One region of the Paraburkholderia largidicola genome, then DNA from elsewhere that is predicted to be linked to it. Evidence: riboswitches for the same ligand, from Rfam matches in the RefSeq annotation. Region 1 holds a riboswitch; each other region holds the start of a gene.

Region 1 (10,635 bases):
TCGTCGAGCAGCAACAGCGGCGTGTCCTGGCACAGCACGGCCGCGAGCGCGACGCGCTGCCGCTCGCCGCCCGATAGCGACAGCACGTCGCGCGCAGCGAAATCCGCCAGACCGAGCGCGTCGAGTGCTGCATGCGCGGCCGCGCGATCTTCTTCGCGCTCCCAGCCCCAGCCGGCCAGATGCGGGAAGCGGTTCAGCAGCACGATGTCGAGTACGCTCGCGCTGAATGCATCGTGCGAGGTTTGCGGCATCAATGCACGGCGCTGCGCGAGGCGCGCGAGCGGCCATGCGTTCACATGCATGCCGTCAAGTTCAATGTGGCCTTTCGCTGGACGCATGAGACCGGCGAGCGTCGAGATGAGCGTGGTCTTGCCCGCGCCGTTCGGCCCGGCAATGCACCAGACTTCGCCCGGATAGAACGTGTGCGTGAAGTCATCGAGCAAGGTGCGCGAGCCGGCGCGCAAGGTCAGTTGATCCGCGTGCAGCGTGGCAGCAGCGCTTTTGTGCGCGCTTGTGCGTGCGTTCATGCGCGCCTCCGCCTGAGCAGCATCCACAGGAATACGGGCACGCCGATCAACGCGGTAATCACGCCGACAGGCAACTGCGCTGGCGCGATCACCGTACGCGCGATCAGATCGGCGCCCATCACGGCAACCCCGCCACCGAGCGCCGCTGCCGGCAGCAGCATCCGCTGATCGTTGCCGAATGCGAGACGCAGCATGTGCGGCACGACGAGCCCGACGAAGCCGATCGTGCCGCCCGTCGTCACGGCAGCAGCAGCGGCAAGCGACGCGACCAGGTAGACGCGCAACCGCGCGCGCATCACCGGCACGCCGAGCGCTTGCGCCGCGGCATCGCCGCGCAACAGCACGTTGAGTTGCGGCGCGATGGGGACGATTGCGAGCACGGCGATGCACAACGCAGCGAGCGCGAGCCACGGCGTGCCGCCGCCGTTCAGATCGCCTGTCAGCCAGAACAGCATGCCGCGCAGGCGGCTGTCGGGCGCGATCGTCAATAACAGTGTGATGACGGCGCCCCACCCCGCTGCGATCACCGCGCCCGTCAGCAGCAGACGCGGCGAGGCGTCCTGCGGCTCGCCGCGCCACAGCGCGCCGCGTGCGAGACCGAGCACCAGCAGAATCGACACGAATGCGCCGGCGAACGCCGATGCATCGACGATCCACCACGCGCAGCCCGCGATCATCGCGACCAGCGCAAAGCTCGCCGCACCGCCCGACACGCCGAGCACATACGGTTCGGCAAGCGGATTGCGCAACAGCACCTGAAGCAACGCGCCAGCGAGCGCTAGCAACGCCCCGCAACCGAAGCCGGCGAGCGCGCGCGGCAGGCGCAGTGTGCGCACGATCTGCACGGCGAGATCGGACGATGCGTCAGCCGACGGCAGCAATGCGTCGAATACGCGCGTCGGCGCGACGCTCACGCTCCCGAGCGCAAGCGACGCCACGAAGACCGCGAGCGCCGCGACGGCGAGCGCCGTCCAGATGGCGAGCGCGCGCTTCGCGCTCATGCCTCGCGCGATGTGGATCGGCTGACGTTGCACGAGGCCGTTCATCGCGCGTTATTGCTGCTGCCAGCCGACGGTGATGTAGGCGCCACGCCTTGGCGTGTTATACGTGTAGGCGAGTTCATAGTCCTTGTCGAAGAGATTCTGGATTTGCGCGGCCACGTACCACGCCTTCGTGACGTTGTAGCGCGCCGACAGGTTCACGATGCCATAACCGCCAAGCGCCGTGCCGCTGTCGTCACGCTCGCCGCTCACGAGCCATTCGCCGCCCACCCGCCAGTTGCCGATATTACGGTTCGCCGCGAACGAAGCGAAATGCCGCGCGCGACGATTCAGATCGGTATGCGTGTCTTCATCGACGGGATTCTGGAACGTCACGGCCGCGCGCACGTCGGTCTTGCCGACATGGCCCTGCCACGATCCTTCGATGCCCTGCACTTTCGCATGCCCCACGTTCTCCGCCACGAAGATCCCAGGCGTGGTCTGCACATAGTCGATCAGGTTCGTGTAGCGCGTCTGGAATGCCGTGAGCTTCATCAGGCCGAGCGCATCGGACGCGTACTGCAACGCGGCTTCGACGGAATGGCTGTGCTCCGGCTGGATCAGCGGATTGCCGCTATACGGGTAGTACAGATCGTTGAAGCTCGGCGCGCGAAACGCATCGGACCAGCTTGCAGTCACCTTCCAGTGCTCGTTGAAGTCGTAGCCATAGCCCAGATAGTAACTGTTGGCTCCGCCGAAATCCGAGTACTGGTCGCGTCGCAGGTTCGCCTGGATCTGGCTGTTGCCGAAGCGCCCCGTATAGCCCGCAAACACCGAGTTCACGTGACGATCGGGCGCGCTGTACTGGTTCGAGTCGAGCGTCTGGTCGAGATGCTCGTAGCCCAGTTGCAGCTTTTGATCGCGCGCAAACGTGAAATCGTTTTGCCACGTGTACTGCCGGTTGTCCGAATCGTAGCGATACAGATAGTCGCCATTGAGCGACGTGTTGCTGCGATCGTTACCCGTCGCGACGACGAAGCGTGTCGTCCACCCGTCGGTGAGCTTGCCGTTCGCGAACGCCGAGGCTGTCTGCACCTTGCTGTGCAGGTTGTTGAGATCGGTGGGCAGGCCGAAGGGATTGTCGAAGCTGTCGTTGCCGTTCGACTGGAAGTAGCGCAGACCGATGTCCCACTGGTCGTTGAGCTTGTGACGCAGCGACGCGCTCACGCTCTCGTTGAAGTAGCCGTTGGCGTTCGGATTGACGGGCGCGAGCGCCGGGTCGATCGACGAGAAACCGTCCGTCTTCGCACGCGCGAGCGTGACGCTGAAGGTCGTGCGGCCGTCCTTGTCGAGCGCGCCGTCGACGCCCGCCGCCTGGCGCTGCGTGTGATAGCTGCCGTACTCGACGTCGAAGTGAAAACGCGGCGGATGGTTGCCGCCATCCTTCGTGAACACCTGCACCACGCCGCCGATCGCACCCGATCCATACAGCGCCGACACGTTGCCGTTGACCACTTCGACGTGATCGATCTGATCGAGCGGAATCTGCTCGAGTTGCGCGTTGCCCTGGCTCACCGAATCGACGCGCACGCCGTCGATCAGCACGAGCGATTGCGTCGCCGACGCGCCGCGCAAAAACAGACTCGAGGTCGCGCCCGGCCCGCCGTTGCGCACGACCTGCGCGCCGGGCGCGAACTGCAGCAGCCCCGGCAAGTCGCGCGCGCTGTTGTCCGCGATGTCCTGCGCGTCGAACAGCGTGGTCTGCGGAATCGCGTCGGCGAGTCGCTGCGCGCGGCGGTCCGCCGTGACGACGATGGGCGACAAAGTCGTGGGGATTGTCTTTGACGAAGTATCGGTCGGGCCATTGTCCGATCGATCCGTGGATGTGGCGGATGGGTTCGCCTCGTCGGCTGGCTGCGCACTTGCAGCGAACGGGACTGCAGCGAAGGCGATGACGGCAAGCGCGGCAAGCGGCGCGCGCCTGACATGCGGACACAGCAAACGCGGAAACACCGGACGCGAAAACGCCGGGTGGACAAACACGGAGGTGAGCATCGAAAGAGTCCTGTGGGCCTGTGCGCGGCCCGCTCCTCGTGGGCCGATGCCTGTACAAGGAGCGATACGCTCCTTGCCTCCGGCCGGTATCCGGGCTGACGACTGGCCGACCCGCCTTCCCACGCATCATGCGCAGTGGCGCTTCGCACGGCATCGGCTCTCATGGATGGCTCGACGCGTGCATGGGTCGACCTGCAGGAACTGCGGTCGTTGTACCGTTGCGAGGACAGCGCAGGTTGGCTCGTCCGGGCGGACTTCGCTCCCTGCTTCCCGTTTAACTGCGCGCGGCGCGATACCGCGCGCGGGCACCAGAGTGCCGCAAGTGTAGAAGTGGCGCACACACGCGTCAAGAACGCGAGGCATCGCATCGACTTCGATGACGGACTGTTAAAAAAGTCCCTGTTTTAAGGGTGAAAATGTGTGAATCGCGACGAGACACCTGGATAATGCGGCGTTAAAGCGCTACTGTTACGTCTCGAAACGAGACAAATGCCCGAGCGTGCGACATTCCGCGCTAGAATGCCATGTCTTTAGAGGACGCAGCACATGCTCACCGAACTCGAAACACTGTCACAGAACATCGGCCGGCTGATCGAGATCAGCCAGCGCTATAACGAAGCGCGCCTCGCACTCGAAGAACAGCTCGCACAAGCGCGCGCCGAATGCGAAGCCACCCGCGTAGAACTCGAACAGACTCGCGAAGAACGCGCCGCGTTGCAAGCGGAGCGCGATGCGCTGTCCGCGAAGATCGACGATGCCCAGGTACGTCTGAACGCCATCCTCGAGAAGTTGCCGCGCGCTCGCGGTCATGAGCCCGACAATCAACTCGATCTCCTCGCGCCCGAGCAGCAGGCGCAGGCCAATCACGACGCGAACAACGACGCGACCCGCCACGGAGAAAACGCATGACCACGAAGCAGATCGAAGTGTCGATCCTCGGCCAGCCCTATCGTCTCGCCTGCTCGCCGGAAACGGAAGCGGCGCTGCTCGAAGCGGTGGCGCGTGTCGACGCCGAGATGTCGAAGATCCGCGCCAACAGCAACGTGCGCGGTCAGGATCGTATCGCCGTGATGGCGGCATTGTCGCTGGCATCGGAACTGCTTAGGCTGCAAGCCAGCGTGCGACACGGAGAATCATTTCCCGCCGAAGAAATCCGGCGTACAATGCACCAGATGAATGAGCAGCTGGGCACTGTGATCCAACAGTACGGCAGCGTGCAGTAAAGAAAATTCTGGTGGGCTTGATTGGTTTGCGGTCGGGCCCATGTTGTAGAGCAAACGTTTTAAAGCTTCCCTGCCTGGTTCGCCAAGGTCATATATTCCTTGAACCAATGCTATGTGCACGGTTGCGGAAATTTGTAGCACGGGTGTGCGCGTCACTCTGTCTGATGTACCCGAAGTGCTGCTAACTGCGACCAATTCTGAACCTCAGGTTCAGGATGCCGGCCTAGCGGCTAAGGCGGGGACCTATACGAACGGCATCGGACTTTGTCCGATGCCGTTTTTCTTTGTGCGTGCGCTTTGCGGCCTGATGGCACGCGGCATGTTGCAAGACGTTTGAACCCGACTGTTCGACGAAGACTTCCTTCTATCTCACGTTCAATCCGACTCATGCGCTACTGGCTGATGAAGTCCGAACCGGACGAAGCGAGCATCGACGATCTCGCGAATGCCCCGCAACGCACGCTGCCCTGGACGGGCGTGCGCAATTACCAGGCGCGCAACTTCATGCGCGACATCATGAAGATCGGCGACGGCGTGTTGTTCTATCACTCCAGTTGCCCTGAGCCGGGCATTGCGGGCATCGCCGAAGTGTCGTCGACGCCCTACCCAGACCCGACCCAGTTCGATGCGAAGAGCCCGTACTACGACGAGAAGTCGTCGCAGGAAACGCCGCGCTGGACGCTCATCGATGTCGTGTTCAAGAAGAAGATCAAACTGATCCCGCTCGCCGCGTTGCGCGAGCATCCCGAGCTTGCCGACATGCGCGTGCTCGCGAAGGGCAACCGCCTGTCGATCACGCCCGTGACGGAGGCTGAATGGGCGTTCATCACGAAGCAGCTTGCGAAGCGTGCTGCGTGAGTACGCGAGTGCGTGCGTGATGAATACGCGAGTCCGCGTGACATTCGAGTATTCACTCGGGAACCAGACGACCCTTTCAGAAGCCTAACCGCCTCGCAAGCGTCATGCCACGCGCGCCGCGCCATTGCGCCTGGCGCCGTGGACCTCGACGCATGCACGCATAACCTGCTCAACGAAGGAGTCGAACAATGACCAAGAAATCTGCGCTCGTGTGGGCGCTCGCGGCCGGCGCATGCGCGGCGCCAGTTGCCCTCGCGCTCACGTCCGCCGCGGCCAATGCGCAAACCGTTGTGCAGCAGTATCAGCCGGCTGGTGTGCTGTCGCTGAACGCGCAGGCGAGTGCCGACGTGCCGCAAGACGTCGTCGATATCACGCTGTTCTATGAGCAGGAAGCGAGCGATCCGTCGTCGTTGACGGGCACGCTGAACCAGCATGCCGACCAGGCGCTGCAGAAGGCGAAGGGCGTGAGCGGTGTGACGGCGCGCACCGGTTCGTTCTCGATCTATCCGTCGACGGATCGCGACGGGCGTATTTCTGCATGGCGCGGCCGCACGGAGATCGTGCTGGAGTCGCACGACTTCGCGGCAGCATCGAAGCTCGCGGGACAGCTGTCTTCGATCATGCAGGTTGGGAATGTGCAGTTTTCACTGTCGCCGGAGGCTGAGCGCGCTGCCGGGCAGAAGCTGACGGGGCAGGCGATTGCATCGTTCAAGCAACAGGCTAGTTCGGCTGCGCAGGCTTTCGGGTATAGCGGCTATACCATTCGCGAAGTTAATGTCGGGCATAGTGGTGGCGTGCCGCCACGGCCTGTCATGATGATGAGCATGCGGTCGGATGTTAGTGCCAAGGCGGCGGCGCCTGTGCCGGTTGAAGGTGGCACGTCTACCGTGACGGTTAATGTTTCAGGGTCTGTGCAGATGAAGTGATTTTTTTGTCTGCGAGGCAGCGGGGGTTTTTTCGCCTTGGCGGCGTGGGCGTTTTTTGTGTTTTCGCCTTTGCGCTGGCGTCCACGTTTTGTTATTGGTTCGCATGCGTCGCCCCTGTGCGGGGCGGCACCTACTTTTCTTTGCCGCCGCAAAGAAAAGTAGGCAAAAGAAAGCGGCTCACACCGCCAATCCCTGTTCCTGCCTGAGGGCCCCCAAAGGTTCTTACACTTCACACGGCAGCCACGTGACTCATGCTCGTTGCCAGCGCTCTTGCGATGCGCCTCACCCGCTTCACCCTCCCGGGTTACAGCATGCCGCGCCACACAGTCCACCGCCGCCCAGGTGGCAAACTGTGTGTCGGCCCAAGTACTCCCCACGCCTCACTTCGGACCGATAGCACGCGCCCCACCCTGTAAGAGCCCCAGGCTATACGCCGCGACAACCTACACACAGTTTGCCACCTGGGCGGCAGCAACCATTCGCTGCCGCTGGTTCGTGTACGGGTGTGTGAAGTGGGTGAGGCGCACGTTCAGAGCGTTGGCAAAGCACGCAAACAAGGACGTTGCCGTGTGAAGTGTGGGGACGTTGGGGGCCCGTGGATAAACACACGTGCTGGCGGTGTGAGCCGCTTTCTTTTGCCTACTTTTCTTTGCGGCGGCAAAGAAAAGTAGGTGCCGCCCCGCACAGGGGCAACGCTTGCGAACCAGAAACAAAACGCGGATGCCAGCGACAACATAAGCAGACCACTCAAAGCGTCGCAGACAGAAAAAAACACCTCACCCTACATTAACAGCCCGCGCAGCCTCCCGCCCATTCCGCCGATACGCCCACACCAACATCAACACCCCGGCAATCACCATCGGCAACGACAGCCACTGTCCCATGGACAGCCCCAACGCGAGCAACCCAAGGAAATCATCCGGCTCACGCGCAAACTCGACAGTAAACCGAGCAAGCCCGTACCCAATGAGAAACACCGCAGAAGCAGCCCCAACAGGCCGCGGCTTACGCGTAAAAAACCACAACACAAGAAACAGCACCACACCCTCGAGTGCGATCTCATACAACTGCGAAGGATGCCGCGGCAGCATGTGATATTGCGCAAACACCTCACCGAGATGCCATTGCGCGGCCTGCGCCGGATGCGCCGCCAGCCAGCCGGCGTCCTCATTCGCGGCACCGGGAAACAGCATCGCCCAGGGCGCATCGGGCGACGTCACCCGCCCCCACAACTCGCCGTTGATAAAGTTACCAAGACGCCCAGCCGCCAACCCGGTCGGCACCATCGGCGCGACGAAATCGGTCACCTGCAGCCACGTGCGCTTGCGCTGCCACGCGAACAACACCATCGCGAGCGTCACGCCGAGAAAACCGCCATGGAACGACATGCCCCCTTCCCAGACCTTGAAGATGTCCAGAGGATGCGCGAAGTACCAGCTCGCCTTGTAAAACAGCACATAACCAAGACGCCCGCCGAGGATCGTGCCGAGCACGCCATAAAACAGCATGTCGTCGATGTCCTTCGGGGTCCAGCCTTGCGCGGCGACATGGGGCAAACGCAGCCGCAGCCGGCCCACGACGATCGCCATGACAAAGGCGACCAGGTACATCAGGCCGTACCAGCGGACGGCCAGCGGTCCCAGATGAATGGCGATGGGATCGAAATTCGGGTGAATGTGCATCGTATCGTTATAGGGGTTCGGTAATCTGGAAACTCAAGCGCATTGGACGCGCCGCGCCGCAAAGGGTTCGCAGCCGCTCAACCGGCAAGCACATCGGCATGCGCACGCACGATGTCGATGAAACCGGCCAGCACAGGGCTCACTTCCGCCGTGCGCCACACCAGCCCGGTGACGACGGCCGGCACGGCCTCACGCAACGGACGATACACGACGCCCGTGCGCCGCAGGTTACGCAATGATTGCGGCACCAGCGCGACACCCATGCCCGCGGACACCAGGCTCACGATCGTCTGCATCTGGATCGCTTCCTGGCCGATATGCGGCGTGAGACCGGCCGCGCCGTAGCAATCCATAATGATGTCATAAAAGCCTGGTGCCAGACGCCTTGGGAAAACGACCAGCGGCGCGTCGCCTGCTTGCGCGAGGCTCAACGGCTCGTCGCGCCATTCGGCCACGCCCGCCCCGCCCGGATCATCACCTTCCGCATTGCCTTCAACACGCGCCGCCATCTCCGTCGACATCGCGATCACCAGCGGCTCGCGCGCCAGCGGCAACCACGACAGCTGCGACGCATAACGCGGCGGCAGCGGCCCGATCACGAGCCCGGCATCGACACGCCCCGCGACCAGCTCGTCGATCTGCACGTCGCTGGTTGCTTCGAGCAGTTCGAGCCGCACACGCGGATGGCGCGCGCCGAACTCGCGCAGTAGCGGCGGCAACAGCCCGTAATCCGCCGTCGAGACGAACGCCAGCGAGAGCACCCCTGCCTCGCCGCGCGCAAGGCTCTGCGCCAGTGGCCGCAGCCCTTCGGCGGCCGCCAGCAGGCGCCGCACCTCGGGCAGCAGATCCGCGCCGACGGACGTCAGCTCGACGGAGCGCTTGGTGCGCGCGAACAGTTCGACGCCCAGCGTCTCTTCGAGCGCGCGGATCGCCTGCGACAGCGGCGGCTGCGTCATCGACAGCCGTGCCGCCGCGCGCCCGAAGTGCTTCTCTTCGGCGACGGTCACGAAATAGCGCAACTGGCGCAGATCAGGGACGGCAGGCAGGCTCATTGATACATTTTACGACCTAATCGGCGCTGAATAATATATTGGACATTCTTTTGCAGAAACTCCATTCTTGCCCAACGCGCCCGAACTAGACTAAAGAACCCGCGCTGGAACCGCCCAGGCCGTTGCGCCGCAAGCGGGAAGCGAGCCGATCGGCGCGCACATCAAAACAACTGGATGGAGCTCCCCATGCCGTACAACCGTCGTTCGAAGAACATCACGCAAGGCGTCGCGCGTTCGCCGAACCGCTCGATGTATTACGCGCTCGGCTACCAGAAGGAAGACTTCGACAAGCCGATGATCGGCGTCGCCAACGGCCACTCGACCATCACGCCGTGCAACGCCGGCCTGCAACGCCTCACCGATGCCGCCGTCGAAACCGTGAAGCGCTCCGACGCGAACCCGCAGACCTTCGGCACGCCGACCATCTCCGACGGCATGTCGATGGGCACGGAGGGCATGAAGTACTCGCTGGTGTCGCGCGAAGTGATCGCCGACTGCATCGAGACCTGTGTGCAAGGCCAGTGGATGGACGGCGTGGTCGTGATCGGCGGCTGCGACAAGAACATGCCGGGCGGCATGATCGGCCTCGCGCGAATGAACGTGCCGGGCATTTACGTGTACGGCGGCACCATCAAGCCGGGCAAATGGAAAGGCACCGACCTGACCATCGTGTCGTCGTTCGAAGCCGTCGGTGAGTTCACGGCGGGCCGCATGTCGCAGGAAGACTTCGAAGGGGTCGAACAGAATGCCTGCCCGACCACGGGCTCGTGCGGCGGCATGTACACCGCCAACACGATGAGTTCATCGTTCGAGGCACTTGGCATGTCGCTGATGTATTCGTCGACGATGGCGAACCCGGATCAGGAGAAAGTGGATTCGGCGGCCGAGTCGGCGCGCGTGCTGGTCGAGGCCGTCAAGCAGGATCTCAAGCCGCGCGACATCATCACGAAGAAATCGATCGAAAACGCCGTCGCGCTCATCATGGCAACGGGCGGCTCGACCAATGCCGTGCTGCACTATCTGGCCATCGCGCACGCGGCGGAAGTCGAGTGGACCATCGACGACTTCGAGCGGATGCGCAAGAAAGTGCCCGTGATCTGCGACCTGAAGCCGTCGGGCAAGTACGTCGCGACCGACCTCCACCAGGCGGGCGGCATCCCGCAGGTACTGAAGCTGCTGCTCGACGCGGGCCTGTTGCACGGCGACTGCGTGACCATTACGGGCAAGACGATCGCTGAAGAACTGAAGGACGTGCCGGCCAAGCCGCGCGCGGACCAGAAAGTGATTTATCCGATCGACAAGGCGCTCTACAGCGAAGGCCATCTGGCGATC
Region 2 (10,635 bases), on a different replicon from region 1:
AATTGCACGCGGATAGTCGCCGTGCTCCTGCAAGTGACGCTCGATCAGCGTCTGCGCAGATTTAAGTCCCAGCGACCACGCGGCTTGTGTCGGGATGGCGCGGGTATCGACGGAATAGAAGTTGCGGCCCGTAGGCAGCACGTCGGGACGTCCGCGTGACGGCGAACCGCTCGGGCCGGGTGGCACGAAGCGTCCTTCGAGTCCGCGCTTCAGGTGCATCAGTTCGTGCGGTCCGCATGCGTCGAGGCGCGGCAGAATATCGTCGCGCAAGCGTTCCAGCACGCGCGCGGCTTGTGGCAGTTCATCTGCGGTTGCGGTTGCGATTGCGGCAGGCGTGACGTCCGGCGACATGCCGCACATCTCGTCGAGCAAGGAAGCCGCGAGCAGTTCGAGCCGTTCGCGCGTATCGCCGTTATGACGCCATGGTGCATCGCTGACCTGTTGTAACAACGCAGGGCGCGGACCCTTCCACTCAGCCGACCAGTCCGCCGACAACGGATCGAACATACGATCGACGTCGAGATCGCGCGCCAGCGCATCGATAACGCCAGCCTTCGCGCCCTTTCCGTCGCCTACTGGAAAGCGCCCGAGCGCGAGCAACGTGTCGCGCCGCTGCGTGCCTTCCGGCGACTGTCCGAACGTGTGCAAACCGTCACGGATCTGGGCTTCCTTCAACTCGCACAGCCATGCGTCGACGCGCGTCAGCAACGAGTCCTCCGCATCGGTATCAACGGGCGCTCCGAGACTCAACTCTTCATGAAGCCGATGCCGGACGATCGTATCGAGAATGGTCCGGCGCAGCAGCTTCGCCCGGCGCTGATCGACCATCAATGCATCGTAGTATTCGTCGACCTGACGTTCGAGGTCCTGCAAAGGTCCATAGTTTTCCGCGCGCGTGAGCGGCGGCATCAGATGATCGACGATCACAGCCTGCGTGCGCCGCTTCGCCTGGCTGCCCTCGCCCGGATCGTTGACGATGAACGGATACAGATGCGGCAGCGGCCCGAGTATCGCGTCGGGCCAGCATGCATCGCTCAGCGCGACGCTCTTGCCCGGCAGCCATTCGAGATTGCCGTGCTTGCCGACATGTACGACGGCATCGATATTGAACTGATGACGCAGCCAGAAATAGAACGCGAGATACGCATGCGGCGGCACGAGTTCGGCGTCGTGATAGCTCGCGTAGTCGTTCTGTTCGCGCGAACGCGGCGGCTGAATGCCGATGAACACATGCCCGCACCGCCAGCCCGCGATCATGAAACGACCGCGCCGCAAAGTCGGATCTTGCTCCGGCGCGCCCCACTTCGCATTCAAGGCGTCGCGCAGCGATTGCGGCAGATGCGCGAAATGCGTCATGTAGTCACTCAACGCAAGGCTTTGCAACGCAGGGCGCAAATCTCGGACGACGGGATCGTTGGTCACGCCTTGGGTGAGCGCGTCCATCAATGCATCGCCGTTCGAGGGCACGTCGTCGACGCGATAGCCCTCGTCGCGCAGCATCGTCAGGATGTTCACCACGGACGCAGGCGTATCGAGGCCCACGCCATTGCCGATGCGCCCTTCGCTCATCGGATAGTTCGCGAGTATCAGCGCGAGTTTCTTGTCCGCACTCGCCTTGATGCGCAATCTGCACCAGCGCTCGCTCAACTCCGCGACAAACGCAACGCGCTCGTGATCCGGCTGATAGCGGACCACGTCCACTTCCGTATGGGGGCAGCGATACGCGAGGCCCTTGAAACTGATCGCGCGCGTGATGATGCGGCCATCCACTTCGGGCAGCGCGACGTGCATCGCGATGTCGCGCGAATTGAGGCCGTGATTGTCGTTCACCCAGTCTTCGCGATTGCCGCCGCTCAGGATGACCTGCATCACGGGCGCGTCGCCCGCCAGCGCGAGCGGTTCCGGATCGTCGATCGCGGAAGCCGCGAATGCCGTCGTGTTTAGCACGAGCGCGATGCGATGCTGCGCGGCGAGTTGCTGCACGACATCGCGGCTGATCGCATCTTTCAACGATGTGATCGCGACGGGCAACGGATTCATGCCACGGGCTTCGAGCGCATCGATCAGCGCGTCGAATACGGCCGTGTTGGCCGCCTGCAGATGCGCCTTATAGAACAGGATCGCGACGACAGGCGCATCGGGCTTCCAGCGCGCCTGCCAGTCTTCAATCGTGGCAATGTCGCGCGCGGGGTGATACAGCGCAGCAGCCGGCAACGGAGTCGGCGGTGCAGGCTCCTTGCCCCAGCCGAACCCGCGCCACGCAATGCAGCGCATGAACGATTCCGCGTTTTGCGCGCCGCCCTCGCGCAGATAACGCCACAACTGATGACACAGGTCCGCGTCGGCCGTGCTGCGTGCGAGCAGATTGGGGTCTTCCTGCAAGTCGCCGGAAAACATCGCGAGCGTCTGCTGCTTGCGCTGCGCGAGCGCGACGACCTGTTCGATCCCATACGGCCAGTACGCTTCGCCGCCCAGATGATCGACGACGACGACGCGCGCATGCTGCAACACATCGTCGAGATAGAAGTCCACCGACGCCGGCTGCCGCAGATACGTGACATTCGCGAGCCGCACGCTCGGAAAGCCATCGCCCAGACGCGGCACGACGCTCGCGAGCAGCGACAGCGTCGTGTCGGCGGAACTGAGGATCACGATGTCGGCGGGCTTCTGGTCGATACGGATCACGCCCTTCGTATCGTCGACGAAACCGCCTGGGACGGTGCGCAGCAGATGCATCGCGGCGCCCTATGCCTGTTGCGCCTGAGCGCTCAAGGCTTCGTCGAGCGCGCGTTGCAGCACGGGCTGATCGAGGTCTGCGCCGATCAGCACGAAGCGGCTCAGTGGCGACGCATCGAGTTCGCCCGCCTGCCAGCGACGGTCGAAATAGCTGTCGAAGCGCCCGCCCACGCCCTGAATCACGAGACGCATCGGCGCGCCCTGTAGCGCGGCAAAGCCTTTCACGCGATAGATCGTGTGGCCTTCGACCACCCGCTGCAACGCCGCGATCATCGCCTCACGCGATGGAGCGCGCGCCGACACGACGACCGAGTCGAATTCATCGTGATGATGGTCGGCGTGGTCGGGGTCGTCAGCGGAGCCGTGATGATCGTGACGCAGATGGATCGTTTCTTCCGATGCGGATTCGAGCCCGAGCAGCGCATGCAGATCGAGCTGGCCCATGTGCGCGCGCACCACCTTGACCTGCGGCGGAATCTCTTCGCGAATCACGGCCTCGACGCTCGACTGTTGTGCTTCGTCGAGCAGATCGGTTTTGTTGAGGATCACGAGATCGGCGGCCGACAGCTGGTCTTCGAAAAGCTCATGCAGCGGCGATTCGTGATCGAGATTCGGATCGGCCTTGCGCAACTGGTCGACGGCGACGGGGTCTTCGGCGAATTGCCCGCTCGCAACGGCCGGACCGTCGACCACCGTCACGACGGCATCGACGGTGAAGCTGTTCTTGATGGACGGCCAGTTGAACGCCTGCACGAGCGGCTTCGGCAGCGCGAGGCCCGACGTTTCGATCAGCACGTGATCGATCTGCGCGCGCCGCTCCACCAGTTGCTCCATCACGGGGAAGAACTCTTCCTGCACGGTGCAGCACAGGCAACCGTTGGCAAGCTCGTACAGCTGGCCTTCCGTCTCGTTGCCGTCTTCGTCGCAACCGATGCCGCAGCCCTTGAGGATCTCGCCGTCGATGCCGAGTTCGCCGAACTCGTTGACGATCACCGCGATGCGCAAACCGCCCGCGTGCTGAAGAATGTGACGCATCAACGTCGTTTTGCCGCTGCCGAGAAAGCCCGTGACGATCGTCACCGGAATCTTGCGCATCTGTGTCTGCATGGTGGCTCCGTAGCGCGAAATGCGTTCGAGTGACCTCGAAGTCGCGCGCCATCCGGCAAGCGATACGAGGTCAAAATGATGCACGGGGACGAAAACAGCGCCGCATGAGCTTCGCGGCCCGACGAAACGGGCGCGAAACCGCATTGCAACGCATGAGGAATCGTGAACGCAGTGCCGCATCCCCGCAGCATGGCGTCGTTTTCTCGGGCCGGTATCCGGGCTGATGAAAGCGCCGCCTCTCCTTCCCGCGCGAGCGTTTTCGCGCAGTGGATTGTTTGCATGGGCCGCTATTGGACGCACATGCAGCGAGGCCGGCTCTGCATCGTCTTCGCGATGCCTTCACCTACCGTTGCGGGGAGCAGCATAGTTTGACCGGCGCCTGTGCGCACAGCCTGCTATTTCCCGTTTAACTGCGCGCGCAGAGAGCGCGCGCGAGCACCAGAGTGCGTGCGAGTTTAGGCCCCGCGGCAGGTAGCGTCAAGGAGAGACGACGGCACACGGCGCGCCGTATGCCGTCGTTCGATTGCGTGGGGTTCGCTAAGGGGGACGTCCGCCCGCTGCCGCCCTGCGACAGCCGCGGAAATGCGCAACTCAGTGCACAGCGCCTTGCGGCGTGACGTCGATAGCGGTTGCCGATACGAAAACCGCGTGGATCGTGTCGCCGACGTGCAGGTTCTTCAGGTCGAAATCCGGCGTGACTCTGATGACCTGCGTCTCGTAGACGCCGCGCAATGTGAGCAGGCGTTTGGCCGGGTCGATCTTCTGTACAGTGGACAGCGTTTCGACCTGATGCACCGCATCCCGGCCGTCCGGACCTTTCAGGGTCACCTGAGCATCGACGCGCTCACGGATGCCCTTGCCGGCGGGGTCCACCTTCTCGGCCTGGACGAGCAGCGCGTTCTTGTACAGCACATCGACCTTGTCGCCCACGCGAAGCTTGTCGAACCCAGCCATTTTTCCATCCACCTGCATCGTGACCTCGATGCCGTCTTCGCCCTTCAGGGTGACCGTGCGAGCACCTGCGTCGATCGCGATGATGCGCGCCTTCAGGTGTACGGGCGGCGCAGCTTCCACGAGCGCATCCGCGGCCTTGGCGAGCGAGTCCGCAGCCTGCGCCGAAGTCGCCGTCAGCGCGGCTGCCAGCATGAGCGACGCGATCGTTGCTAATTTCATTTTGATGTTCTCCCTAGGGTTAATCTGCCTGTTAGCCGGCAGATGCAGTCAAAATCGGCGACCAAGACTTGTCGATACCGATTGGGGTGAAATTTCATTAGTTATCCGATGTTTCAAACCGGAAAAACCTGACATTTCGCCTCCGGCCACTATAAAGGACCACCCTTGGGCTTTGCCACCAATACGGTTTGAAAATACTTTTCGAACTTCTCGAAACATGGCGAGGACCGCCATCGGGCAAGGGCGTTGAAAAACCCCGCGCCGCCCGCCTGCAGGAGCCGGTGTGCTATCGTATTGGCGCATCTGGTGCCCCGCAGGCTCGACGGCTGGCGGGGTTAAACGGGAAACAGGGAAGCGCCTCTCCATCGCAGCCGCAACGCGCGCGAAACGCGAAGGCGCCAAGCCTGTGCTGTCCCCGCAACGGTCACACGGTGAGCGGAACGAAGCATGTTCCGCGCAGTGCGTTCAAGGCCACTGCCTGTCATCCGCAGGTGGGAAGGCGAACGCGATGAGCCGTCAGCCCGGATACCGGCCAGACGCAAGGGGGCGACAACATGATCGCCATTCGCTGGAACCGCGGGAAACGGATACCAGCGCCCACGCGAGACGCAAGCCCAAGCAACGGCAGCCGTCGCGCGTCACACGCAACATCGCATGACCAGTCACAATCACGCGCCCGCCCGTGCAGCGGCGCTCTCCCCGTCATGAGCCGCGCCTGGCTGATCGGCGCCGGCCCCGGCGACGTCGAACTGCTGACGCTCAAAGCCGCGCGCACGCTCGCGCTGGCCGACGTCGTGCTGGTCGACGATCTCGTCAATCCCGAGGTCCTGCAGTTCGCGCGCGCAGACGCGCAGGTCGTCCATGTCGGCAAGCGCGGCGGCCAGCAATCCACACCCCAACCCGAAATCGTCGCGATGATGCTCGATCATCTGCGCGCGGGCCGCAGCGTCGCGCGGCTCAAAGGCGGCGACCCGTTCGTGTTTGGCCGCGGCGGCGAAGAGCAACAGGCACTGCAGGCCGCGGGCATCCACGTCGAAATCATCAGCGGAATCACGGCGGGCATCGCCGCGCCCGCTGCGATCGGCATTCCCGTCACGCATCGCGATCACGCGCAGGGTGTGATCTTCGTCACCGGCCACGGCGCGGGCGAACACGAAGCGGACTGGCGCGCGCTCGTCGCCACGCACATGACGCTCGTCATCTACATGGGCATGCGGCGGCTCAACGAAATCGTCGACGCGCTGCTGCACGCCGGCATGCCGCCCGACACGCCTTGCGCCGCGATCGAATCGGCGACGCGCCCCGAGCAGCGCCATGTCCGCGCGACGCTCAGCGAATTCGTGCAACGCGTCGCGGACGCGCAGCTCGGGTCGCCGTCGATCGTCGTGATCGGCGGCGTCGCGTCGCTGGCTGCACCCGTCGATGCGATGCTCGCGCCATGACGGCGCTGATTGCAGGCATCGGTTGCCGGCGCGGCGCATCGGCCGAACAGATCGAAGCGGCCGTGCGTGGAGCACTTGGCAGCGCGCTGCCGTTTTCTGCGCTGATCGCGATTGCCTCGGTCGATACGAAAGCCGACGAGCGGGGACTCGTCGCATTCTGCGCGCGGCACGCGCTGCCGTTACGAACCTTCACGCGCGAAGCGATCGCCGCGCTCGACACACCGATCGACGCATCGCGGCACGTGCGCGCGCATCTCGGCATCGACGGCGTCTGCGAACCGTGCGCGCTGCTCGCCGCGCAAGGCGGCGAACTGCTCGTGCGCAAACAGGCGCAAGACGGCGTGACTGTCGCCATCGCGTGCGCTGCCGCACACCCTCATTCCAACGACACAACCAGAATCAAGGAACATCGATGAAGACCGATCCCGAATCGCATGCACGCATGACGCAGCGCCGCCGCGAAGGCCACGAGAAGAAGCAGGCGCAGGCCAACGTCGAGAAGGGGCTGCTGATCGTCAATACCGGCACGGGCAAGGGCAAGTCGACGGCGGCGTTCGGCATGGCCGTGCGCGTGCTCGGCCACGGCATGAAGCTCGGCGTCGTGCAGTTCATCAAGGGCGCGCTGCATACGTCCGAGCGCGACTTCCTCGGCGCGCAGGCGAATTGCGATTTCGTCACGATGGGCGACGGCTACACCTGGAACACGCAGGACCGCGAGGCCGACATGGCGACGGCGCGCAAGGGCTGGAACGAGGCACGCCGCATGATCGAAAGCGGCGAATACCAGATGGTGATTCTCGACGAGTTGAATACCGTGCTGAAGTACGAATACCTTCCGCTCGAAGAAGTCCTCGCTGTCGTGAACGCGCGGCCGGAGATGCTGCACGTCGTCATCACGGGGCGCCATGCGCCCGACGCGTTGATCGACGCCGCCGATCTCGTCACCGAGATGCGCATCGTCAAGCATCCGTACCGCGAGCAGCATGTGAAAGCGCAACGCGGCGTGGAGTTCTGAGCGATGCCCGCGTGCCCCGCTCTCTTCATCAGCGCGCCGGCGTCGGGTCAGGGCAAGACCACCGTCACGGCGGCGCTCGCGCGGCATCATCGGCGGATGGGGCGTGAGGTTCGCGTGTTCAAGACGGGCCCGGATTTTCTGGACCCGATGATTCTCGCGCGCGCGAGCGGCGCGCCTGTTTTGTCGCTCGACCTGTGGATGGTCGGCGAACGCGCGTGCCGCGCATTGCTCGCGCAAGCCGCGCGCGAAGCGGATCTGATTCTGATCGAAGGCGTGATGGGCCTGTTCGACGGCACGCCGAGCAGCGCCGACCTCGCCGCGAAGTTCAAGGTGCCCGTCGCCGCCGTGATTTCGGCAAAGGCAATGGCGCAGACGTTCGGAGCCATTGCATTCGGCCTCGCGCGCTTTCGCGGCGACGTGCCGTTTCACGGCGTGTTCGCGAATCGCGTCGGTTCGGCACGGCACGCACAGATGCTCGAAGAAGCGTTGCCGCACGATCTGCCCATGCTCGGCCATCTGTCGAGCACCGATGCAATCGAATTGCCCGACCGTCATCTCGGCCTGTTGCAAGCTGCGGAGATCGACGACCTCGACGCGCGCCTCGATCGCGCGGCCGATGCGCTTGCGTCGACCGCGCTCGCGCAATTGCCGCCTGCCGTCACATTCGAAGACGACGCCGAGACGGCGCCCTTGCCGCGATTGCTAGACGGCATGCACATCGCGATTGCGCGCGACGCCGCGTTCTCGTTCATCTATCCGGCGAACGTGCAACTGCTCGAAGCGCTCGGCGCGCGGCTCACGTATTTCTCGCCGCTCGCAGACGAAGCCGTTCCCGACGATGCAAACGCGCTCTATCTGCCCGGCGGCTATCCCGAGTTGCACGCCAGCGCGCTTGCCACCAACGCACGCGCTGCGGCATCGATCCGTGCGCATGCGGCAGATGGCAAAACCATCGTCGCGGAATGCGGCGGCATGCTTTACCTGCTCGACAGCGTCACCGACACGCAAGGCGCCACCACGCCGATGCTCGGCCTGCTGCCAGGCAGCGCGGCCATGCAGACGCGCTTCACGGCGCTCGGCATGCAGCAGCTGGACGACGGCGTGCACGACATCCTGACGGGCCACACGTTCCACTATTCGCGCGTGAGCACGCCGCTCGCCCCTGTCGGCCATGCGACGCGCGCCCAGTCCGACGCACCCGGCGAAGCGGTCTATCGCCGGGGTTCGATCGTCGCCACTTACATGCACGGCTACTGGCCGTCCAATCCAGCCTTCGCGGCTGCCCTCTTCCATGGCCGAGCCTTTTGACGACGTCGAGCGCGCCGCCGTCTACCGCGCGATCTACGAGCGGCGCGACATGCGCCACTTCGTGCCCGCACCCGTCGATCCCGCCGTGCTCGCGCGTCTCATCGACGCCGCGCATCACGCGCCGAGCGTCGGCTATATGCAGCCGTGGCGGATCGGACGCATCACCGATCCCGCGCTGCGCGCGCAACTGCATGCCGCCGTCGACCGCGAAAGGCTGTTGACGGCGGACGCGCTCGGCAAGCGCCGCGACGAGTTCATGAAGCTCAAGGTGGAAGGCATGCTCGAGTGCGGCGAGCTGCTGGTCATGGCGCTGATGGACGGCCGCGAGAAATACGTCTTCGGACGGCGCACGCTGCCGGAGATGGACCTCGCGTCGGTGGCGTGCGCGATCCAGAACATGTGGCTCGCCGCGCGCGCGGAAGGTCTCGGCATGGGCTGGGTGTCGCTGTTCGATGCCGACGAGGTGCGGGCAATGCTCGGCATGCCGCCAGGCGCGCGGCCCGTCGCGCTGCTATGCCTCGGTCATGTGGAGCGCTTCTATCCCGAGCCGATGCTCGAGTCAGAAGGTTGGGCGACGCGCAAACCGCTCAGCGCATGCGTGTTCGAAAACACGTGGCCCGATGTGACGCCCGACTGCAAGGAAGCGCAACCGGAAGGCGGCGCAAGTCAGACGGTCTAGCGCGATAGCAAAGCCGTTTTAAACGGCAGTTTCGAGGCCCTTTCAGGCCTCGCCCTTCTCGATCCGTTCCAGCCGGTAGCCATAGCCGTAAATCGGCATCAGACGATAACCGTTTTCCGGCCGCAGACCGAGCTTCGAGCGCAGCATCGATACGTGCGTGTCCATCGTGCGCGACGGAATCGCGGCAGCCTGCTTCCAGATCGCATCGAGGATATGCGAGCGCGACAGCGGCCGGCTCAGATGCTTGAACAGCAGCAGCGCGAGTTCGAACTCCTTGTGCGTCAGCGTGACGGCATTGCCGCGCACATGCACGCGCTTCGCGCCCGGCTCGAACTCGTATTCGCCGAACACTTCCTTCTGGGCCATGGGCTCGCGATGAAACGCGCCGCGCAACAGCACGCCGACCCGCGCCAGCAGCGCCGCTGCGCTTATCGGCTTGACGAGATGATCATCCGCGTCGATGTCGCGATGCACGGCGTCGCTTGCGCGGGTCATGAACAGCACGGGCAACCGCTCCGTGAGATTCTGCCGGATCCAGTGCAGCACCTCGTCACCCGACAATCCCGGCGTATGGCGATCCAGCACGAGCAGATCGAATGGCTGGCTGCGCAACTGTCCGACGAGTGCCCGGCCGTCGTCGAACGCATGACATGTGTGTCCCGCCGCCGACAAGGTCCTGCACACAAAGTCGGCTTGCGCCTGCGTCTCCTCCAGAACTGCAATTCTCATAAAACCCCGCAACGCTAATTCGTTGTTTCCGTCCCGACCGGGTAATCGTCGATGTAGGGATGACGACTCGCGAATATGAAATTTCAAATCCACATACGCTTTGTTCTTCAAGCCCTACACCGAATACCGGCAAATTGCTTCAGATTGCCAGACAACGCCTCGATAGCCCGATATTGCTTTAATGCCTGCACGCCTCATTGCGACATTGGAACAACCACAATTAAACAGGCGCACAATCCACTTCTTTTGACCGCGCAGTACAAGCGGAATTTTTTCTTGCGTTTTGCTGCCCGCATCGCGCGCCGGGCGGTCTGACGCGCCATGCTGCAAGAGCATGACGCTACGCGCCTGCGGGACGTGCGTGGCACTTCGTTTCGCGGCTGGGAATGACTGGCGCACGATTGAAAGCTGATCGACAGATCATGCTGCCGATACACGCTTGCGGT
Region 3 (10,635 bases), on a different replicon from region 1:
TGATGCGCGCACGCTCGTTGCCCGGATGCGCGTCGAGACAGCGCACGATCCAATACTGATGCGCAGGTATCTCGTCGAGATGCGCGAGCGGCTCGCGGCCCGACGCGAACAGCACGCGCCGAAACGGCCGGATCGCATCGACCAACGCATCCCAGCCATCGACCATCCGCCAGTCGTCACCTGTCTGCGGCGTCCAGCCCGCGCGGCGCAGCGCCCAGCACGGCACCCCGGTCTCGCGGCATGCGGCCGCCGCATTCGCGCTCATTTGTGCGGCATACGGATGCGTCGCGTCGATCACGAGCGCAATGCCTTCGCTTTCGATAAACCGCGCAAGCCCTTCGCTGCCGCCAAAGCCGCCGACGCGCACTTCACACGCCAGCCCTTCCGGCACGCGCCCAAGCCCCGCGAGGCTATAGACATGCTTCGGCCCGAGTTGCCGCGCGATCTGCAATGCGTCGCCCGTACCACCGAGCAATAACACACGCGTCATCGTGCCACTCCGATGATGTTGCCCTGCCGGTCGATTGCGAACATCTCGACTTCGACCGACGCGGGCACGATTTCCCGCGCGACGTCGCGCGCGCGTGCACAGACGATATCGCCGAGCGGCACGCCTTGTTTGCGCGCCATCGCGAGCGCTTCCTGGCTCGTGTTCGCGCCGACGATGGCAGCCTGCAACGCGGCGTCGCTCGCGGCATGTTGCGCCGACCACGCAGCGAGCTGCGGCAAGTCGATGCTCGAATGGCGGCTGTGCAGATCGAGATGCCCCGCCGCGAGCTTGCTCAGCTTGCCGAAGCCGCCGCACATACTGAGCTTGTCGACGGGCGCGCGCTTCAGATGCTTGAGCACCGCGCCCGCGAAGTCGCCCATTTCGATCAGCGCGATATCGGGCAACTGGTAGTACGCGCGCATCGCGTCCTCGCTCGCATTGCCCGTGCACGCGGCGATATGCATGTAGCCGTTCGCGCGCGCCACGTCGATGCCCTGATGGATCGACGCGATATACGCCGAGCACGAGAACGGCCGCACGATGCCCGTCGTGCCGAGTATCGACAGACCGCCGATGATGCCCAGGCGCGGGTTCATCGTCTTCTGCGCCAGCGCCTCGCCGTTCTCCACGCCGACCGTCACTTCGAAGCCGCCCGCATAGCCATGCTCGGCCGCGAGTTCGGTCAGATGCGCGGTCATCATCTGCCGCGGCACCGGGTTGATGGCCGGCTCGCCGACGGGCAGCGTGAGGCCCGCGCGCGTCACCGTGCCGACGCCAGGCCCCGCATGAAAACGCACGCCGGGTTCATCGGCAAGGCGCACGCGCGCGAACACCACGGCGCCATGCGTGACGTCGGGATCGTCGCCCGCGTCCTTGATCGTGCCCGCTTCGGCTGAATGCACATCGTCGCGCAGGCGGCAGAATACGAGCTTCATCGGCACATGCTGGCCTTTTGGCAGCACGATTTCCGCGACATCGCTCGCAATGCCCGTCAGCAGCAGACGCGCCGCCGCCAGCGACGTCGCCGTCGCGCAGCTTCCCGTCGTGTAGCCACTGCGTAGCGGCGCGGGCTGTTCGGGCGTTTCGTCGCGCATCACGGTTTGCGGCTGTCGAGTAGCGTGATCGGCAGCGCGGAACGCCACGTCTCGAAGCCGCCGAGCGCCTGCGCTTCGGCGAGCGCGATACGCGTCAGCGTGCCGCCATGCTGCGCGCGCCACGCGACGAGCGCCGCCTCGCCTTCGAGCGTAACGGCGTTCGCAATCAGCCGTCCGCCCTGTTTCAGCGCGCGCCAGCAGGCATCGAGCACGCCATCCACCGTCACGCCGCCGCCGATGAAAACCGCGTCAGGCGCGGGCAGCCCTTGCAATGCGTCGGGCGCCTTGCCTGCGACCAGTTGCAGTCCCGGCACGCCGAGCGCATCGCGATTGTGCTCGATGAAACGCTGGCGCTCCGCATTCGCTTCGATCGCAATCGCGCGGCAGGTGGCGTGCGCGCGCATCCATTCGATACCGATCGATCCGCAGCCCGCGCCGACGTCCCACAGCAGTTCGCCGGGCGCGGGCGCGAGGCGTCCGAGCGTCAGCGCGCGCACGTCGCGCTTCGTCAACTGGCCGTCGTGGCGATAGGCGTCGTCGGGCAGGCCGGGCGTCAGCGCGAGCCTTGGCGCATCCGACGAGGCATCGCGCCGGCAATCGAGGGCAATCACGTTCAGCGTCGCCGTTTCGCCGATCGACCAGTCGTGCGCGCGAACGTCGATCAGGCGTTCGGACGCGTTGCCCAGATGCTCCATCACGATCATGCGCGTCGCGCCGAAGCCGCATTCGACGAGCCACGCAGCCACGGCGGCGGGCGTCGCGCCGTCCGCGCTCAGCACGAACACGCGCGCGCCATCGTGCAGATGCGTCTGCAACGCGGCAAGCGGCCGGCCAACCAGCGACACCGTCGCCACGTCCTGCAACGGCCAGCCAAGGCGCGCCGCCGCCAGCGACACCGACGACGGCGCGGGCAACACGCGCAATTCATCGGCGGGAACGTGGCGGGCGAGCGTCGCGCCGACGCCGTAGAACATCGGATCGCCGCTCGCCAGCACGCACACGGGCGTATCGCGGCGCGCGAGCACGGGCACGATGTCGAACGGATGCGGCCACGGCTCGCGCGCGGCGTTCAGGCACACGGGCAGCATCGCCAGATGCCGCTCGCCGCCATAGATCACCGATGCGTCGATCAGCGCGCGCCGCGCCGTTTTCCCCAAACCGGCAAAACCGTCATCGCCCATTCCCACCACGGTCAGCCACGCCGACATGCGTCCGTCCTCATCTGCTTGCTGTACTGAAAACGCTGCTGCGGGCCGTGTTTCAAGGCTGCGGCATCGTTGTGCTGTTCGAAAAAAGGCATAATACCCGTTCGCCGGTGCCTTTCGGGGCCTAAGAGGGAACACACATCACTGCGATGACCGTGACTGCCCCCGCAACTGTATGCAGCGAGTCCACGCCAATTTGCGCCACTGGTGATACCGGGAAGGCCGGTGTGGACGTTGACCCGCAGCGCTTTGCATGGGACCAGAGTAAGACGCTAAAGCGTCAACTCTGGTCGACACAGGAAACCTGCCGGCCAACAGTTCGTGCCAGCCAACATCGGGCGGGGTGTACCGATGCCGAGCCGCTCTCTTTCGAGACGCCCGGGCCGTCGCGCGACGCTTACCCGGTGATGTCTTGAGCCACGCTTTCCATTCGTCCGACGCTTCCGCCTTGCGCCCTTCGGCTTGTCCGGGGCTGCTGCGCATCGTGCCTGCGCTCGACGGCGGCATCTGCCGCGTGAAGCTGGCGGGCGGCGAGTTGAGCGCAATGCAGGCGCTGGCCATCGCCAATGTAATCGACGAACACGCGTCGGGGATCGTCGACATCACGAATCGCGCGAATCTGCAATTACGCGGCGTGAAGCGCGGCCATGAAGACGCGCTCGTTGCGGCGCTGCTCGACGCGGGCCTCGGTCCGCAGAACACCGGGCACGCCTTCGCCGACGACGTGCGCAACGTGATGACCAGCCCGGTTGCGGGCCGCGATGCTAACGCGTTATTCGACACAACCGTACTCACCCGCGATCTGCTCACGCTCCTGCAAAGCGACACGCGTTTCGCCGCGCTGTCGCCGAAATTCTCGCTGATGCTCGATGGCGGCGAGCGCCTGATGATGCTCGATCATCCGCACGACATCTGGTTTTCGGCGCTGCCGCATCCCGAGCGTTCGGACGTGTTGTTCGCGTTCGGCCTCGCGGGATGTCCGCCCGTTGTTGCGGAACATGAGAGCGCATTCGCCGCCGTCGCGGCTTCGGATCTTGCAACGTTCGCGCGCGCGCTCGTGCACACATTCCTGGACCTCGCCGCGCCGGACGATACCCGCATGCGCGACCTGCTCACCGCGCATTCCGCGCAAAGCATCGTCACGCACGCCGAACGCAAAAGCGGCGTACACGTGCTGCGCGACGCATCGATCCAACATTGGCGCCGCGAACCGGCTGATGCATCGCGAAGGCTCGGCGCGCATCGACAAAACGACGGCGAGCGCAGGCATGTCGGCGCCCAGCCCGCATTGGGCCGCATGACCAGCGCGACATTGCGCGGCCTCGCCGAACTCGCACGCGGCAATGAGCGCGCGACGCTGCGCATGACGCCATGGCAAAGCGTACTGCTCACCGACATCGACACAACGAACCTCGACGCCACATTGCACACGCTCGAAGCGCTCGGCCTCGCCACCACTGCTGACCATCCGCTGACCCGCGTGATTGCGTGCGCCGGCTCGACCGGCTGCGCGAAGAGCCACGCGGACACGAAAGCCGACGCACTGAAGCTCGCCGCTCACGTGCCCGACCCTACGCAAGTGCATCTCAGCGGTTGCCCGCGTTCATGCGCAGCCGCGCATCGCGCGCCCTACACCCTGCTCGCAGTGGCCGACGGCCATTACGACCTGTACCACACACACGACCCGCGCGATCCCAACGGCTTCGGCCGATGCATCGCGCGCGGTCTGACGATCGACGAAGCCGCGGACGTGCTGCAAGCGTCCGCCCTTCCCCCAACTGATGAGCCATTCGATGCTTGACTACATCCGCGACGGACAGGAAATTTATCGCCAGTCGTTCGCGACGATACGCGCGGAAGCCGACCTCTCGCGCATTCCCGCCGACCTCGAAAAGCTCGCCGTGCGCGTGATCCACGCGTGCGGAATGGTCGATATCGTCGGCGATCTGCGCTTTTCGGAGGGCGCGGGCCGCGCCGGGCGCCACGCGCTCGCCAACGGCGCGCCGATCCTCTGCGACGCACGCATGGTCGCCGAAGGCATCACGCGCGCGCGCCTGCCCGCCCGCAACGACGTGATCTGCACGCTGGCCGATCCATCCGTGCCTGCCCTCGCGCGCGAGATGAACAACACCCGCTCGGCAGCCGCGCTCGAATTGTGGCGGCCGCATCTGCAAGGCAGCGTCGTCGTGATCGGCAATGCGCCGACCTCGCTCTTTCATCTGCTCGACATGCTCGACGGCGGCGCGCCCCGCCCCGCGCTGATTCTCGGCTTCCCGGTCGGCTTCATCGGCGCGGCGGAATCGAAGGCGATGCTCGCCGCCGATAGCCGCGGCGTACCGTTCGTCGCCGTGCAAGGCCGGCGCGGCGGCAGCGCGATGGCGGCGGCCGCCGTGAACGCGCTCGCATCGGAGGACGAATAAATGAGCGGTCAGGCGAACAGCACGGGCGGGCGTCTCTTTGGGCTCGGCGTCGGCCCCGGCGACCCGGAACTGATCACGTTAAAAGCGCTGCGGCTCCTGAAGTCGGCGCACGTGGTTGCGTACTTCGTCGCGAAGGGCAAGAAAGGCAACGCGTTCTCGATCATCGAATCGCATCTGTCGAGCGAACAGGAACAGTTGCCGCTCGTCTACCCCGTGACGACGGAGGCGCTCGAGCCACCGCTGTCGTATGAAGCGATCATCGCCGACTTCTACGACACGGCCGCCGAAGTGGTCGCGAAGCACCTCGACGCTGGCCGCGACGTGGCCGTGATCTGTGAAGGCGATCCGTTCTTCTACGGCTCGTACATGTATCTGCACGACCGGCTCGCGAACCGGCTTGCGCCGCGCTTCGACGCCGAAGTGGTGCCCGGCGTGTGCTCGATGCTCGGCGGCGTCGCCGTGCTCGGCCAGCCGCTCGTGTATCGCAACCAGACGCTGTCGGTGCTGTCGGGTGTCCTGCCCGAAGATGAACTCAAACGGCGGCTGGCCGATGCCGATGCCGCCGTCGTGATGAAGCTCGGCCGCAATTTCGACAAGGTGCGCCGCGTACTTCATGAACTCGGTCTCGCGGACCGCGCGCTCTACGTCGAACGCGCAACGATGGCCAACCAGCGCATCGTGCCGCTCGCCGACGTCGATCCGATGGCGTCGCCCTACTTCTCCCTGCTCGTCGTGCCGGGGGAAAAATGGCAAGGATGACGACGCCGCCCGCCATCGTGATACTCGGCGTCGGCGCGCAGGCAACCGCGCGGCGCGTCCAGGCCCGCTACGAAGGCGCGCAGGTGCACGGGCTGCAAGGCCGCGTGACGGACGCGGACGTGAGCTTCAGCGAACTCGGCGTGCATCTGGGCGAGCTGTACGCAAGCGGCACGCCGATCGTCGCGCTGTGCGCGGCGGGCATCGTGATCCGCTGCCTTGCGCCGCTGCTCGCGAACAAGGGCATCGAGCCGCCCGTGCTGGCCGTCGCCGAAGATGGCAGCGCCGTCGTGCCGCTGCTTGGCGGGCTGTCGGGTGTCAACACGATGGCGCGCGAGATCGCCGCTGCGCTCGACGTGCCGCCCGCGATCACGACCAGCGGCGAACTGCGGTTCGGCGCGTGCGTGCTCAATCCACCCGACGGCTATACGCTCGCCAGCCTCGATCAGGGCAAGCGCTTCGTGTCCGATCTGCTCGCGGGCGAAGCAACGCGCATCGAGGGCGACGCGCCGTGGCTCGACGGCGTGCAACTGCCGCGCGCCGACGATGCGCAACGCGCGATCCGCGTCACACCGCTCGCGTGGAGTGGCGCAGCGGACGAACTGGTGATTCATCCGCGCAGCGTCGCAGTCGCAGTCGCAGTCGATGCAACGGCAACGGGCGATGGCCTGCATGAGCGCATCCTCGATGCAGCGCGCGCGCAGGGACTCGCCGCTACGTCGCTCGCGGTGCTGCTCGCGCCTTTGTCGCTGATGGGTAACCCCGCGCTTCAACGGGCTGCGACCGCGTTGCAAGTCGCCTTGCGCTACTCCGCCGAGCCAGGCGCACCCGGCCACGCGGTCGACATGCTCAACCAGACCCTGCGCGTTCCACACACGACGCTCGCGGCCGACACCAAAACGCCGATTGCTTTCGCCGTCGCCCATGCGCCGCTCGATCCCGCGACAGTCGGCCGTGCGCGCGGCAAGCTGAGCGTGATCGGCCTCGGACCCGGCGACGCGTCGCTGCTGGCGCCCGCCGCGCGCGCGGCGCTGGCGCAGGCCACCGACATCCTCGGCTACGAAACCTACGTCAAAATGGCTGGCCCGTTCCGCGCGGACCAGCGCGTGCACGGCACGGACAATCGCGAGGAAATGCAGCGCGCCCGCCATGCATTCGAGCTGGCGAGCGCAGGACGGCGCGTGGCGATGGTCTCATCAGGCGACCCGGGCGTGTTCGCGATGGCAGCCGCTGTGCTCGAAGCGCTCGACGACGCCCGCGACGAGCCGCAATGCGCCGCGTGGGCCGCCGTCGAACTGGAGATCGTGCCGGGCATCTCCGCCGCGCTGGCGACGGCCGCGCAGGCCGGCGCGCCGCTCGGCCACGATTTCTGCATGCTGTCGCTATCGGACAATCTGAAACCGTGGTCGATCATCGAAACCCGCTTGCGGCATGCCGCCGAAGCCGATCTGGTGATGGCGTTCTATAACCCGATTTCGCGCGCGCGCCCGTGGCAACTCGACAAGGCGCTCGATATCGTGCGCGCGTTTCGTGCGCCGAAAACGATCGTGGTACTCGGCCGCGATATTGGCCGGCCAGGCGCGACATTGAAAACAAAGACGCTATCAGAACTGAAATCCGCCGATGTCGATATGCGGACGATGGTGATAATCGGCTCGTCGACGACGCGCGTGTTCCGCCCCGCCGGAAGCGGCCAGGAATGGGCATATACGCCGCGTTGGTATGAATAACCGCCGATTTTAACGTTTGCTTCGCAATAAAAAAGACCCGCTATTGATAATGCATATCGCAAGCGAATGGCGAGTTGATGTAGTGCTAAAAAATAAAATTAAAGTTTTTTCAGCGGACGACGTATACAGCGGTTAACAACGACCAACGCTTTATCGACCATCATGCAAACCAGTGAAGACACCGTCGACGACGCCGCGAGCGCGCCCGTCGCTACGCGCCAGCTTTCACCCGACGCGGTGCCCGTCGGCGCACCGCTCGAGTTTCCGATCGTCGATAGCGATGGCGCTCTGTTGTTCGAGCGCGGCGCGGTCGTGATCGGCGCGGACGAGCATCGCTTTCTGTTCCAGCATTTCAGGCCGCATCGCGGCGATCTCGGCGACGCGAACGACGGCACGGCCGCCGCGCAAGGCGCAGCCAAACCCGGCGAAGCGGAAGCGCCGACGCTCAAGGAAATGCATCTGACGATCGGCGCGCTGATCGGCGTGCGCTCGCAGGTCGGCATGGGCGCGCCGATGCATCCGTCGCGCATCATCGGCTTTGCGCCGAACGAGTCGCTGTTCGTCACGCCGCCGCTCGTCGACGGCAAGCCGATGCCGCTCTCCGTCGGCGAGAACGTCGAGATCGTCGCGATCGCGAGCCAGGCGGTGTTCCGCTTCGTGTGCACCGTTGATTCCGTCTGTCAGGTGCCGTTCCACTATCTCGTGCTGTCGAAGCCGGGCGTGGTCCGCCGGCTGCGCGAGCGCAAGTCGGTGCGCGTGCGCGCGAGCCTGCCGCTGCGCTTCAGCGTCGAAGCGCAAGGCGCGGGCTACGAGAGCCTCGGCCTCGTGCAGAGCGTGAGCGCGATGGGCATGTCGTTTTCGGCTCCGTGGACGGTCGGCGAAGTCGGCAAGCGCATCCGCGTCGCCTTCACGCTGCGCTCGAAGGACATGGAGACGCCCATCGAAACCACGGCGACGATCCGCAACGTGCAGCCCGGCTCGAAGCCCGGCGATCCTGCCACCCACGGCATCGAGTTCGAACAGATCGATCAGGTCGAGCAGATGGCGCTGAAGGTCTATGTATTCGACCGCATCGACGATGTGATCTTCTGGACGAGCGGTCCGAAGTAAGTTTTGTCGTTGCGCTCGCGGATTAAAAAAACGGCCCGGTCATCTGCATGACCGGGCCGTCTGGTTTGTGGGCCGCCTCGACGGCAGCGGCCCTCGTGAACGCTACTGCTGAGCTGGCGGCTTTTGCAGCGATTGCGGCACCAACTGCCACTGCTGTCGCTGCGGCGGCTGTTGAAGCTGCTGCAATTGCGGTTGCTGCGATTGCGACTGCTGCAGCGGTTGCTCCTGTTTCATCTGCTGCGGCCGTGGTGACTGCGGCGCTGCGGATGCAGCTGGCACGGCTGAAACCGATTGCCCGCTCACGCGAATCTCCACACGTCGGTTCGGCGCCAGACACGCGATCACGGCGGCAGACTTCCGTCCCGGACAGGTCGCGATCGGCGCCGTCGATCCCGCGCCGCGCACGTCGAAGCGCGCGGGGTTCAGCCCGCGTTCCTTCAGTGCGTCCGCTACAGCCTGCGCACGGCGCCGCGACAGGTCGCGGTTGTGCGCGACCGAGCCGAAGCGGTCCGTGTAGCCGATCACCGTCACGACGTCGACCGATTGCACGCGCTTCAGATCTGTTGCGAGTGCGTCGATGGCGGTAATGCCATCCGGCTTGAGCTTCGCGCTGTCGAAATCGAACAGCGCATCGGCCGACAACGAGATCGGCGTGGCGGCGTCGACGACAGGCGGCGGAGGCGGCGGTGGCGCGCAATGATCCAGTTCCTGATTCACCTGCATGCTCAGCGTTTCCGCGCGCTCGATCGCTTCCCAGCCGTGCACCCAGTGCGTGCCGTGCGTCTCGTCCTGTTCTTTCCAGACTTCATCGGTCAACGCCAGCAGGCGCCCTGCCGACTCGCCCTTGCACGTCGATGCCGACGCCCGCGCGTTGGTGGCTTCGATCGCGCGGATTGCCTGCACCCACTTGTCGCGCGTCGGCCAGTTCTTTGCCGTGTACAGCGGCTCCCACGGCACGCTCTGGTCGATCAGGTAGCGGGCGTTGCCCAATGCCCGTTGCGCGGCATTGTTATAGACGCGCGAAACCAGCACGTGACTGTCCTGACGCCCGGCGATTTCGAGGAAGCCTTCCGCCACACCGCGACGGTAGGGATCCGCGATCTTCTGCGCGGCAGGCATGAGCGCCTCGGCCTGGCTCCCGATGCTGGCCGCGAACGCAGGCGCGGCAAATCCCGCCGTAAACGCCGCCGCAAGCGCCGCAGCCAACGTGAAGCGCGCGGTTCCGCGTAATGTTGGTTTTCTCATAGATTTCTCCACGTCCGCCGCACCTGGCGCGCGGCGGACGTATCAGGCCATCAGAAGCCGATCGTCACGCCTGCCGACGCGCCGGTGCTGGCACCGTTGCCCGTGGCGCGCGTCACGTGTGCGTTCACGAGGACGCGATCGTTGACCCAGTAGTTCGCGCCGACGGCGACGGCTGCCGCTCCGCCATAGGTGCCGGCTGCCGCCGACATCTGGAAGTTGCCTTCCGCACGCGCATTCGGGATCAGCGAGGTCGCTGCCATCGCCGCAGCACCCAGCGAGTTCATCTTGTTGTTCATCTTGTTGAACTGGTTGTCGGTGTACGCGTTGGCCGACTGCACCGCCTGGTTGCCGACCTGCGCCAGCGCTTCCGTCATCTGCCCGACATTGACGGCATCGCCCGCTGCCGTGCCGTTGGCGACATTGGTGATGCGGCGCTGCTGCGCCGCCGAGCCGACCGACACCGTGTTGTCCTCGGTCGCGACGGAGCCCGCGCCGAGTGCCACGGCATTGCTGCCGCTGGCCGTGGCGTTTGCACCGAGCGCCACGGCATTGGTGCCCGTCGATTGCGCGGCGAAGCCCGTCGCG

What was found. A riboswitch is a leader RNA that binds a small molecule or an ion and turns the genes downstream of it on or off. The one in region 1 is predicted to bind cobalamin.
Region 2: another riboswitch for cobalamin. It lies ahead of cobW (cobalamin biosynthesis protein CobW); the one in region 1 lies ahead of PPGU16_RS12265 (TonB-dependent receptor domain-containing protein).
Region 3: another riboswitch for cobalamin. It lies ahead of cobG (precorrin-3B synthase); the one in region 1 lies ahead of PPGU16_RS12265 (TonB-dependent receptor domain-containing protein).

Annotation. Positions count from the first base shown of each region.
Region 1 is NZ_AP023174.1:2,755,410-2,766,044, forward strand. Features, by position in the region: gene PPGU16_RS12255 (ABC transporter ATP-binding protein) at 1-527, opposite strand, end outside; gene PPGU16_RS12260 (FecCD family ABC transporter permease) at 524-1,573, opposite strand; gene PPGU16_RS12265 (TonB-dependent receptor domain-containing protein) at 1,580-3,562, opposite strand; cobalamin riboswitch at 3,627-3,890, opposite strand; gene PPGU16_RS12270 (hypothetical protein) at 4,109-4,471, shown strand; gene PPGU16_RS12275 (cell division protein ZapA) at 4,468-4,785, shown strand; RNA gene ssrS (6S RNA) at 4,850-5,031, shown strand; gene PPGU16_RS12285 (EVE domain-containing protein) at 5,173-5,643, shown strand; gene PPGU16_RS12290 (SIMPL domain-containing protein) at 5,832-6,569, shown strand; gene lgt (prolipoprotein diacylglyceryl transferase) at 7,346-8,251, opposite strand; gene PPGU16_RS12300 (LysR family transcriptional regulator) at 8,329-9,303, opposite strand; gene ilvD (dihydroxy-acid dehydratase) at 9,490-10,635, shown strand, end outside.
Region 2 is NZ_AP023175.1:250,578-261,212, reverse strand. Features, by position in the region: gene cobN (cobaltochelatase subunit CobN) at 1-2,736, opposite strand, end outside; gene cobW (cobalamin biosynthesis protein CobW) at 2,746-3,843, opposite strand; cobalamin riboswitch at 4,033-4,301, opposite strand; gene PPGU16_RS17880 (hypothetical protein) at 4,435-5,016, opposite strand; cobalamin riboswitch at 5,304-5,567, shown strand; gene cobA (uroporphyrinogen-III C-methyltransferase) at 5,721-6,458, shown strand; gene PPGU16_RS17870 (cobalamin biosynthesis protein) at 6,455-6,874, shown strand; gene cobO (cob(I)yrinic acid a,c-diamide adenosyltransferase) at 6,871-7,473, shown strand; gene PPGU16_RS17860 (cobyrinic acid a,c-diamide synthase CobB) at 7,477-8,781, shown strand; gene bluB (5,6-dimethylbenzimidazole synthase) at 8,765-9,460, shown strand; gene PPGU16_RS17850 (response regulator transcription factor) at 9,503-10,189, opposite strand; gene PPGU16_RS17845 (hypothetical protein) at 10,304-10,525, opposite strand.
Region 3 is NZ_AP023175.1:268,959-279,593, reverse strand. Features, by position in the region: gene PPGU16_RS17950 (cobalt-precorrin-6A reductase) at 1-490, opposite strand, end outside; gene PPGU16_RS17945 (cobalt-precorrin-5B (C(1))-methyltransferase) at 487-1,584, opposite strand; gene cbiE (precorrin-6y C5,15-methyltransferase (decarboxylating) subunit CbiE) at 1,584-2,792, opposite strand; cobalamin riboswitch at 2,881-3,115, shown strand; gene cobG (precorrin-3B synthase) at 3,202-4,590, shown strand; gene PPGU16_RS17930 (precorrin-8X methylmutase) at 4,583-5,209, shown strand; gene PPGU16_RS17925 (precorrin-2 C(20)-methyltransferase) at 5,210-5,968, shown strand; gene cobJ (precorrin-3B C(17)-methyltransferase) at 5,956-7,695, shown strand; gene PPGU16_RS17915 (flagellar brake protein) at 7,858-8,805, shown strand; gene PPGU16_RS17910 (OmpA family protein) at 8,908-10,050, opposite strand; gene PPGU16_RS17905 (ESPR-type extended signal peptide-containing protein) at 10,101-10,635, opposite strand, start outside.